Regions from separate parts of the Mesorhizobium sp. M1322 genome, predicted to be linked through region 1. Evidence: predicted binding sites of a transcription regulator. Region 1 holds the regulator's gene; each other region holds the start of a gene.
The links. The regulator PhoB, encoded in region 1, activates phosphate uptake and scavenging genes when phosphate is short. The targets are predictions, from matches to a motif close to TGTCATNNANCTGTCAT.
Positions count from the first base shown of each region.

Region 2: the regulator PhoB is predicted to act here: its motif matches at 1,293-1,309, upstream of NKH12_RS18415 (PhoX family protein).
Region 3: the regulator PhoB is predicted to act here: its motif matches at 1,444-1,460, upstream of NKH12_RS02460 (RNA degradosome polyphosphate kinase).
Region 4: the regulator PhoB is predicted to act here: its motif matches at 771-787, upstream of NKH12_RS00265 (ceramide glucosyltransferase).

Region 1 is NZ_JAMYLP010000025.1:24,671-26,871, forward strand. Features, by position in the region: gene phoU (phosphate signaling complex protein PhoU) at 1-567, shown strand, start outside; gene phoB (phosphate regulon transcriptional regulator PhoB) at 584-1,273, shown strand; gene NKH12_RS12300 (ROK family protein) at 1,442-2,201, opposite strand, start outside.
Region 2 is NZ_JAMYLP010000049.1:16,924-19,124, reverse strand. Features, by position in the region: gene NKH12_RS18425 (phosphatase PAP2 family protein) at 11-712, opposite strand; gene NKH12_RS18420 (hypothetical protein) at 834-1,172, opposite strand; gene NKH12_RS18415 (PhoX family protein) at 1,378-2,201, shown strand, end outside.
Region 3 is NZ_JAMYLP010000004.1:22,150-24,350, reverse strand. Features, by position in the region: gene NKH12_RS02460 (RNA degradosome polyphosphate kinase) at 1-1,281, opposite strand, end outside; gene NKH12_RS02455 (zinc-finger domain-containing protein) at 1,595-1,840, shown strand; gene NKH12_RS02450 (FAD-dependent monooxygenase) at 1,857-2,201, shown strand, end outside.
Region 4 is NZ_JAMYLP010000001.1:52,272-54,472, reverse strand. Features, by position in the region: gene apaG (Co2+/Mg2+ efflux facilitator ApaG/CorD) at 269-661, opposite strand; gene NKH12_RS00265 (ceramide glucosyltransferase) at 886-2,040, shown strand; gene NKH12_RS00260 (O-succinylhomoserine sulfhydrylase) at 2,090-2,201, opposite strand, start outside.

The DNA of each region.
Region 1 (2,201 bases):
CGTGTCGTCTCGGACGACGCCATCATGGATGCGCGGCAGCGCGAACTCGACGATAGCGCGATCACGCTGATCGCCAAGCGGCAGCCGATGGCGCAAGATCTGCGCGCCGTGGTTGGCGCAATCCGCATGGCCGGCGATCTCGAGCGCATCGGCGATTTGGCCAAGAACATAGCCAAGCGGGTCAGCGCAGTCGGGCAGAGCGCCACGCCGCGTAATCTGTCGCACGGTATCGACGCGATGGCGGATCTCGTTCTTGTGCAGCTCCGCGGGGTGGTTGAGCACTATGTGTCGCGCAATGCCGGCGCGTTGAAAGAACTGCGCGCCGATGACCAGAAGATCGACGTGAAATACACGGCGGTTTTTCGCGAACTCCTGACCTACATGATGGAGGATCCGCGCAACATCACCGCCTGCACGCATCTTCTGTTCTGCGCCAAGAATCTCGAGCGTATCGGCGATCATGTCACCAACATCGCCGAAAACGCCTACTTTGTCGTGACCGGGCAGCAATTGCCGGCGGATCGCCCGAAGCTAGACGAAACGATGATGTCGGCGCCAGCGACATGACAGGAGTGACCGGCCGATGATCGCGCCGCGCATCATGGTGGTGGAGGATGAAGAGCCGCTGGGCGTCCTCCTTCGTTACAATCTGGAATCCGAGGGTTATCAGGTCGAGGTGGTGACGCGCGGCGACGAGGCCGAAATCCGGCTGCAGGAAAACGTGCCCGATCTTCTGGTGCTCGACTGGATGGTGCCGGCGGTTTCCGGCATCGAGCTTTGCCGGCGCCTTCGGGTGCGTCCGGAAACCGAGCGGCTGCCGATCATCATGCTGACCGCGCGCGGCGAGGAGAGCGATCGGGTGCGCGGCCTTTCCACCGGAGCCGACGACTATCTGGTCAAGCCGTTCTCCACGCCGGAATTCATGGCCAGGGTCAAGGCGCTGCTGCGCCGCGCCAAGCCGGAAGTGCTGTCCAGCGTGCTTAAGGTCGGCGACATCGTGCTCGATCGCGAATCGCACAGGGTCTATCGCAAGAAGAGCGAGATCCGGCTCGGGCCAACCGAGTTCCGGCTGCTCGAATTCATGATGCGGCACCCGGGTCGGGTCTTCTCGCGCAGCCAGTTGCTCGACAATGTTTGGGGCGAGACGATCTACATCGACGAGCGCACGGTGGACGTCCATGTCGGACGGTTGCGCAAGGCGGTCAACAATGGTCGCATGCCTGATGTCATCCGCACCATCCGCGGCGCGGGCTATGCGATCAGGGAAGACTAGCTGATATTCAGGGTGATGCCGGCCTGCGACCGGCGGCTTCCTGCGCTTCCGCTCATCACGTACCCAAAAGTACGCTCCGCTCCGGTTCTCGGAACCCACCATTCTCGACTCGGCCTGACCTGAATCAACGCACCCCAAGTCGCGATCCGGCGATCCCTGCCTTCGAATTCAAGCCACGTTCTTTCCGACCGAGCCGGCTCGCGCCTGGATGCCCGGCGCGAAAATCTCCTGGTCGACGAAGCTCAGCGCCCGCATGGCACAGCCTTCGCGGATCAGCGGCAGTTCGTTCGGCTCGGTGTCGAAGGAAATCGAACCCGAATGCTGGCCGCCGGCGGTCTGGGCGATGGCCTCGCGCAGGGCCGGTTCGATCAGGTCGAAGGCGGCAGCGCTGGCGCCGACCATGGCGACCGGCGCCGGATCGATCAGCGCGAACAGGCTGCCGAGCCCGAAGCCGAGTGCTTCGCCGGCCTTGCGGTAGGCTTCGCGCTCCGGTCCGTCCGTCTGGCGCGCCTGGGCCGCCAGTGCCCGCATCTCGGCGTCGCTGACATCGGCGACCGGCTCGGCGTTCTCGCTCAATTGCCTTGCGTTGCGCCAGATGGCGTAGTTGCCGGCATAGGCCTCGACGCAGCCACGCCGCCCGCAGCGGCAAAGCGCGCCGCCCGGCCGATGGATCATGTGGCCGAATTCACCGCCTGAGGAATGGGTGCCGGTGAACAGTTCGCCCTTCAGCACCAGCCCCATACCGATGCCGTGCGAGAGCAGGATGGCGATGAAATCGTCGCGGTAGCGATCCGGGTCGCGCCAACGCAGCGCCACGGCCATCATGTTGCAGTCGTTCTCCATGATGGCCGGGATGCCGAACTCGCGTTCCAGAATGTCGGCGAAGGCGATATTCGTCTGCGGCGTGATCGGCGACCACAACATGGCG
Region 2 (2,201 bases), on a different contig from region 1:
ACCAGCCGGTTCAGCCGCCGACGGTCTGCCCGCGCCATCGCTGTAGCGCCCATGCGGCCAGCCAGCACAGCATCGCCCAGGCGAAGCCGGCGCACCAGCCGGCCAGCACGTCGGATGGCCAATGAACGCCGAGATAGACGCGGCTGATGCCGACCAGCAGGGTCGTCAGCACCGCCAGTGCCAGCACATAGATCTTGGTCGTTCGCCCAGGCAGGAAGCGCGACGCCATGCTGCCCAGCGTCAAATATGTCACCGCCGACAGCATCGCGTGGCCGCTCGGAAACGAAAGCGATGCCACGTCGGCGAGATGCGAGACCAGATCGGGGCGCGGCCGGTCGATTCCGAGCTTCAGCGTGCTCGACAGGGCCTGCCCGCCCGCCACTGCTACGAAAACGAGAAACGCTGGTCCCGGCCTGTGGATCAGCAGCAGATAGACAATCACCGCCGCCGTCATCAGCACGAGCACGCTGGCGCTGCCGAGGCTGGTGATGTCGCGCATCGCCCCTTCCAGCCACAGAGGTCCGATCGGATTGTCGGGCTGGCCAGCTTCACGGAAGGCGAGCAGGATTTCTGTGTCGAAGGCGTGCGGCGTAGTGTCTCGCGCCACCTCCATCAGTTCCTCGAACCCCCACAGTCCGCCAGCGATGACCAGTCCGGCCAGCAGCACCGGGAATTCGATCCAGTTGAGCAGCTTGCTTGCGGTATTCTTCATCGGCCCAATCGTCCTACAGCGCCGCGCGTCCTTTTGAACGCGCAAAGGACGCTGTAGCACTTTAATTTTTTGCGCATGATCCTTTCCGAAAATCGGCTCCGATTTTCGGGGTCATGCGTAATTACAATTTTTGCAGATAGGGTCCGAGTGTGATCAGCGCCACAGCTGCGACGGCGAGCACGATGCCGGTGGCCTGCAACGCATTGACGCGCTCGCCGAAGAACACCAGGGCCACCACGTTCACCGACACCAGTTGGATCACCGCCGACAGGCTGAACGATACCGACATGCCGAATTCACGGATCAGCCTCAGCATGATCAGATTGCCCGCCGAATAGAGCGCCAGCGTCAAAACGATCTTGCCAAGGGTAGGCGCCAGTCCCCATTGCTTCGCCGCCGTCGCCGCCAGCAGGAAGATCACCGTTGAAATGCCGAGCTGCCCCAGTCCCCAAAAACTCACTTTTTGTCCCTCTCGAAGCGGTGCTTCCGCGCCTGCCGCGGATCTTGTTTCCGAAGCGCCGGTCGCGGTCAAGCGGGACTGATCCTGGACACGAAATCGGGGCTGGAAATTGGCCGGCAACGTCATCAAACTGTGATCTCCCGGCGATACGCGGTCAGTCAAGCAACACGCTCCAGCCATCCCAAGAAGCCAGAGGCAGGCCCCCATGACTGAACATCGCTCGACCGGACATCTTTCTCCAAACGCTCATTTCCGCACCAGCTTGCTTGAGGAAAACGATGGGCCAGGAGCCAATCCCACAGCCAACCAGACGATGGGCGAGATCATCGCCGCGCGCTTCTCGCGCCGTGGTTTCCTGCAGGGATCGCTCGCGGCAACCGCCATCGCTGCTACCGTCAGCCCGCTCGCGCTGATCCTCGCCGACAATGCCCGCGCCGCCGCCGGCTCGGCCTTCAGCTTCGACGAGGTCGAGGCAGGCGTCGACGACAAGCATCATGTCGCCGCCGGCTATGACGCCGACGTGCTGTTGCGCTGGGGCGATCCGCTGTTTGCCGATTCGCCGGAATTCGATCCGACAAAACAGTCGACGCAGGCCCAGGAAAGACAGTTTGGCTACAATAACGACTATGTCGGCTATATCCCGATCGACGGCTCGGCCGAGCATGGCCTGCTGGTGGTCAACCACGAATACACCAATCCGCATCTGATGTTCCCGGGCCTTGTCACCATCGTCGATGGCGAGGCCAAGCAGGCGCCGCTGAGCAAGGAACAGGTCGATATCGAGATGGCCGCGCATGGCGGCACCATCGTCGAAATCCGCAAGGTATCAGGCAAATGGCAGGTGGTGCGCGACGGCAAGCTCAATCGCCGCGTCACCTCCAACACCGAGATGGCACTGTCCGGCCCCGTCGCCGGCCACGACCGGGTCAAGACCAGTGCCGATCCGACCGGCACGAAGGTCTTCGGCACCGTCAACAATTGTGCCGGCGGCGTCACGCCCTGGGGCACCTACGTCATGGCCGAGGAAAA
Region 3 (2,201 bases), on a different contig from region 1:
GCGGATGTTGGCTTCCTCGTCGAAGCGCGCCTTGAGCTCGACCAGCGCCGTCACCGACTTGCCGGCCTCCGCCGCGTCGACCAAAGCGCGCACGATCGGGCTGTCGTTTGAGGTGCGATAGAGCGTCTGCTTGATCGCCACCACTTCCGGGTCGGCCATCGCCTGGCGCAGAAACTGCACCACCACGTCGAAGGATTCGTAGGGGTGATGAACGATGATGTCCTTCTCGCGGATGGCGGCGAAACAGTCACCGCCGTGCTCGCGGATGCGCTCGGGAAAGCGCGGATTATAGGGGGTGAACTTGAGATCGTCGCGGGCGATGGCGACGATCTCGGAAATCTGGCTGAGCGCCAGCGGACCGGTGAGCACGCTGATGCGGCTCGACGAGACGCCAAGCTCGCCGGCGACGAACTCGCGCAGTTCGGCCGGCATCAGCTTATCGAATTCGATGCGGATGACCGAGCCGCGGCGGCGGCGCTTCAGCGCCGTCTCGAACAGGCGCACGAGATCCTCGGATTCTTCCTCGACCTCGATGTCACTGTCGCGGATGATGCGGAATGTGCCGGAGCCCTTAACTTCATAGCCGGGGAACAGCTTGCCGATATAGAGACCGACGGCCTCTTCCAGCGGAATGAAGCGGACATGACGCTTGCGGTCAGGCAAGCGGATGAAACGCTTCAGCGCCACCGGCAGACGCAGCAGCGCACTCATCTCCTCGCCATTCCTGCGATGGCGCAGTTGCAGGGCCATCGAGAAGCCGAGATTGGGAATGAACGGGAACGGATGCGCCGGGTCGATCGAAAGCGGTGTGAGCACCGGAAACACCTGCTCCTGGAAATGATCTTCAAGCCAGGTCTTCTCGTCCTTGGTCAGCGCATCGCGGCTGATGCTCTCGATGCCTTCCTTGTCTAGCAGCAGCATCAGCGCGGAAAGGCTCTTCTGCTGGTCCTCCTGCAGGCGCTCGACCTCGCGCAGCAATTGTTCCAGCTGTTGTTCGGGGGTGCGGCCGTCCGGGCTCTTCAGCTTGATGCCTTCGCGAACCTGGCCGGCGAGACCGGCGACACGGACCATGAAGAACTCGTCGAGATTGGCGGCCGAAATCGACAGGAAGCGGACCCGCTCGAGCAGCGGATGGTTGGCGTTCAGCGATTCCTCGAGGACGCGGCGGTTGAATTGCAGCCAGGAAAACTCGCGGTTGACGAAGCGATCTGGGTTGCCGCCCTCTGGGCTCGCCACCTCGACAGTGGTGAATTCGTTCTGCACCGGCTTTAGTTCGTTCATGGTTCCTGCTCGTTTCGCACCCGCTGGCCGCAGCGTCGCGCGTCTTTGCGGACGCGCAAAGGACGCTCTATCACTCTTAAGCTACGCATGATCCCCAGCGAAACCGAATTCGGTTTTCGGACCATGCCTTAACCGGCTTAGCTTATCCTGTGACAGGCTTTTACGACAGTTTGATTTCATCGATCTTGCAAAGAGACAGCTTATGATACAGATGCAATCCAGGCTACAGCGCGGCCCGCCCTTGGACGCGCAAAGGACGCGGTGGAATTTTGATTTTTGCGCATGGGTCATGCGGCAAATGTAGGAGACGACGATGGCAGGCGGTTCCATTCCCCATTTCCAGAATGATGCGGGCTATGCAGCGATCGACATCGGCGTCAAGGAATTCATGTGCACCGGCGCCAACCCGCCTTTCGACCATCCGCATGTTTTTCTCGACATGGGCGACGACAATGAAAAGGTTTGCCCCTATTGCTCGACGCTTTATCGCTATTCGTCAAAGCTGAAGGCCACGGAAACGCAGCCTGCGGGATGCCTCTATATCGACCAGGCCGCCTGACGCGCACGCCATCCCCATGGACGACACCCGGTCCCGGCAGGTCGTTATCGCCGGAGCCGGAGTCGCCGGACTGACTGCGGCGCTGGCATTTTCCGAGCGCGGCTATCTGGTGCGGCTGTTCGAACAGGCACCGCGCCTCGAAGCGGCCGGCGCCGGTATCCAGCTCTCACCCAATGCCACGCGCATCCTTCGCCAGCTCGGCGTGCTCGACCGGCTGTTGCCGGCAGCGGTGCGGCCGGAGGCGGTCGTGCTCAAGGAGGCGGCCACGCTGCGCGAGCTGGCGCGGGTGCCGCTTGGCGAAGCAGCCGAAAGGCGCTGGCAGGCGCCCTATCTCGTCGCTCATCGGGCCGATCTGCAAGAC
Region 4 (2,201 bases), on a different contig from region 1:
CCAAATGGGGAGTGCGGTGCCTTCGCAGAGCTTGGTTTCCTCGCCTCACGAAGTGGGGAGGGGTGGCGCGGCGAAGCCGGGACGGAGAGGGGTCTTCGCGGCGGCTGGGAATTCGCTGTTCAAGGAATCTTGATGTGTCCTTGCCATTGTTAGTCTTGCGCCCATTCTCTTGCCGGTTCTGGGTTCGCGAATGTCGTCCCCCTCTCCGTCCCGGCTTCGCCGGGCCACCTCTCCCCCGCTTTGCGGGGGCGAGGAACCCAAGTGAGCGTCAGTTCACCGTCCGCCGCGAGCCCGGCAGGTCGAGCGAAAAGGCGGGGATGGCGACGTCGAACGTCTCGCCCCGCTTGTTGCGCATCGTGTAGTGGCCGACCATGATGCCGGACGGCGTCGAGAGCGGGCAGCCAGACGTATATTGATAACTGTCGCCGGGGTTGAGTTCGGGCTGGTCGCCGACAACGCCGGCGCCGCGCACCTCCTCGACCCGGCCGGTGCCGTCGGTGATGTGCCAATAGCGTGACAGAAGCTGCACGAATTCATCTGACTGGTTGTCGATGGTCACCTGGTAGCCCCAGACATAGCGGTTCTCCGACGGGTCGGAGCGATCTTCCAGATAGAACGGCCTGACCTGTACTTCGATGTTGCGCGTGACGGCGCTGTACATAAATTACTCCACAATATGCAGACGGAACATTCGACGCTCTCCGCAGTTTGGTCAACGGGGTGCTTCCCGTCATTGCCCGACTCCTTTGCGCGCAGGTGGCGAAGAACAATGTCATTTAAGTGACACGTGACAATGATGGTGTGCAGGGAGGGCGACTCAGCATTCTGTCGAACTGTTGAAACGGCTTTCATGCGGCCGGTTTTTTCTGGAGTGACCAGATATCAATGGAACTGACAGTCACAGCCGCCTTGCTTTCCACAGCTCTGCTTCTTGTCAATCTCGCCAGCATCCTGCTCGCTTCGTTGAAGCTGAAGCGACCTGGCAGGATCGCGCCGCCAGCCGGCAAGGCGCCGCCGGTGTCGATCGTCGTGCCGTCGCGCGGCGTCGAGCCGTTTACCGAGGAAACGCTCGATCGTGCCTTCTCACTCGACTGGCCGCGCTATGAGCTCATCTTCTGCGTTGCCCATGCCGACGACCCGGTGGTCGGGCCGATCACCGATGCGATTGCTCGCTTTCCGGCCGTGCCGGCCCGGCTGCTCGTTGGCGACGACCGCATCAGCGGCAATCCGAAACTCAACAATTGCGTGAAGGGCTGGGAGGCCGCGCGCCACCGCTGGGTCATCCTTGCCGATTCCAACGTCCTGATGCCGAGGGACTATGTCCAGCATCTGATGGCGGCATGGCGGCCCGATACTGGCCTTGTCTGCTCGACGCCGATCGGCTCGCGGCCGGACGGGTTCTGGGCGGAGGTCGAATGCGCTTTCCTCAACACACTGCAGGCGCGCTGGCAATATACCGGCGAGGCGCTCGGCCTCGGTTTCGCCCAAGGCAAGAGCATGTTGTGGAACAAGCCCATGCTCGATGCCAATGGCGGCATCCGTGCGCTTGCCGCCGAGATCGCCGAGGATGCCGCCGCGACCAAGCTGGTCAACGGGCTTGGACTGCGCGTCAATCTCGTCGCCTCGCCTTTCGAGCAGCCGCTCGGCTTGCGCACGCTCGACCAAATCTGGTCGCGCCAAGCCCGCTGGGCACGCCTGCGCCGCGTCACCTTCCCGCTGTTCTTCGCACCCGAGATCCTGATCGGAGCGGCGGCGCCGCTGGCGCTTGCGCTGGTTGCTGCGGCCGGCGCCGGCTTCAGCCTGTCGGCGACCGCCATCGCCGTTCTCGTAGCCGCCTATCTCCCGGAATGCGCTCTCGCCTCGGCCAAGGGCTGGCACCTGTCGCTGCGCATGGTCCCGGCGATGATTGCGCGGGACGTGATGCTTCCCGCCATCTGGGCGCGCGGCTGGCTCAGCGGTGCCGTCGACTGGCGCGGCAACACCATGACCATCCACACCAGCGCCGTTGCGGAATTGGAAGAGACCCCGTCGGGCGCCTGACCGCGCCTGCTTTTGACGATGAGAGCGCCGCCGCCTGGTGCGTATATCCCTATCTGGCGGTTTTCAAAGCCTGCTCGATGTCTTCGAGCAGGTCGTCGGTGTCCTCCAGGCCGACGGACAGCCTGAGCGTGCCCGGCCCGATGCCGAGTTCGGCACGCGCC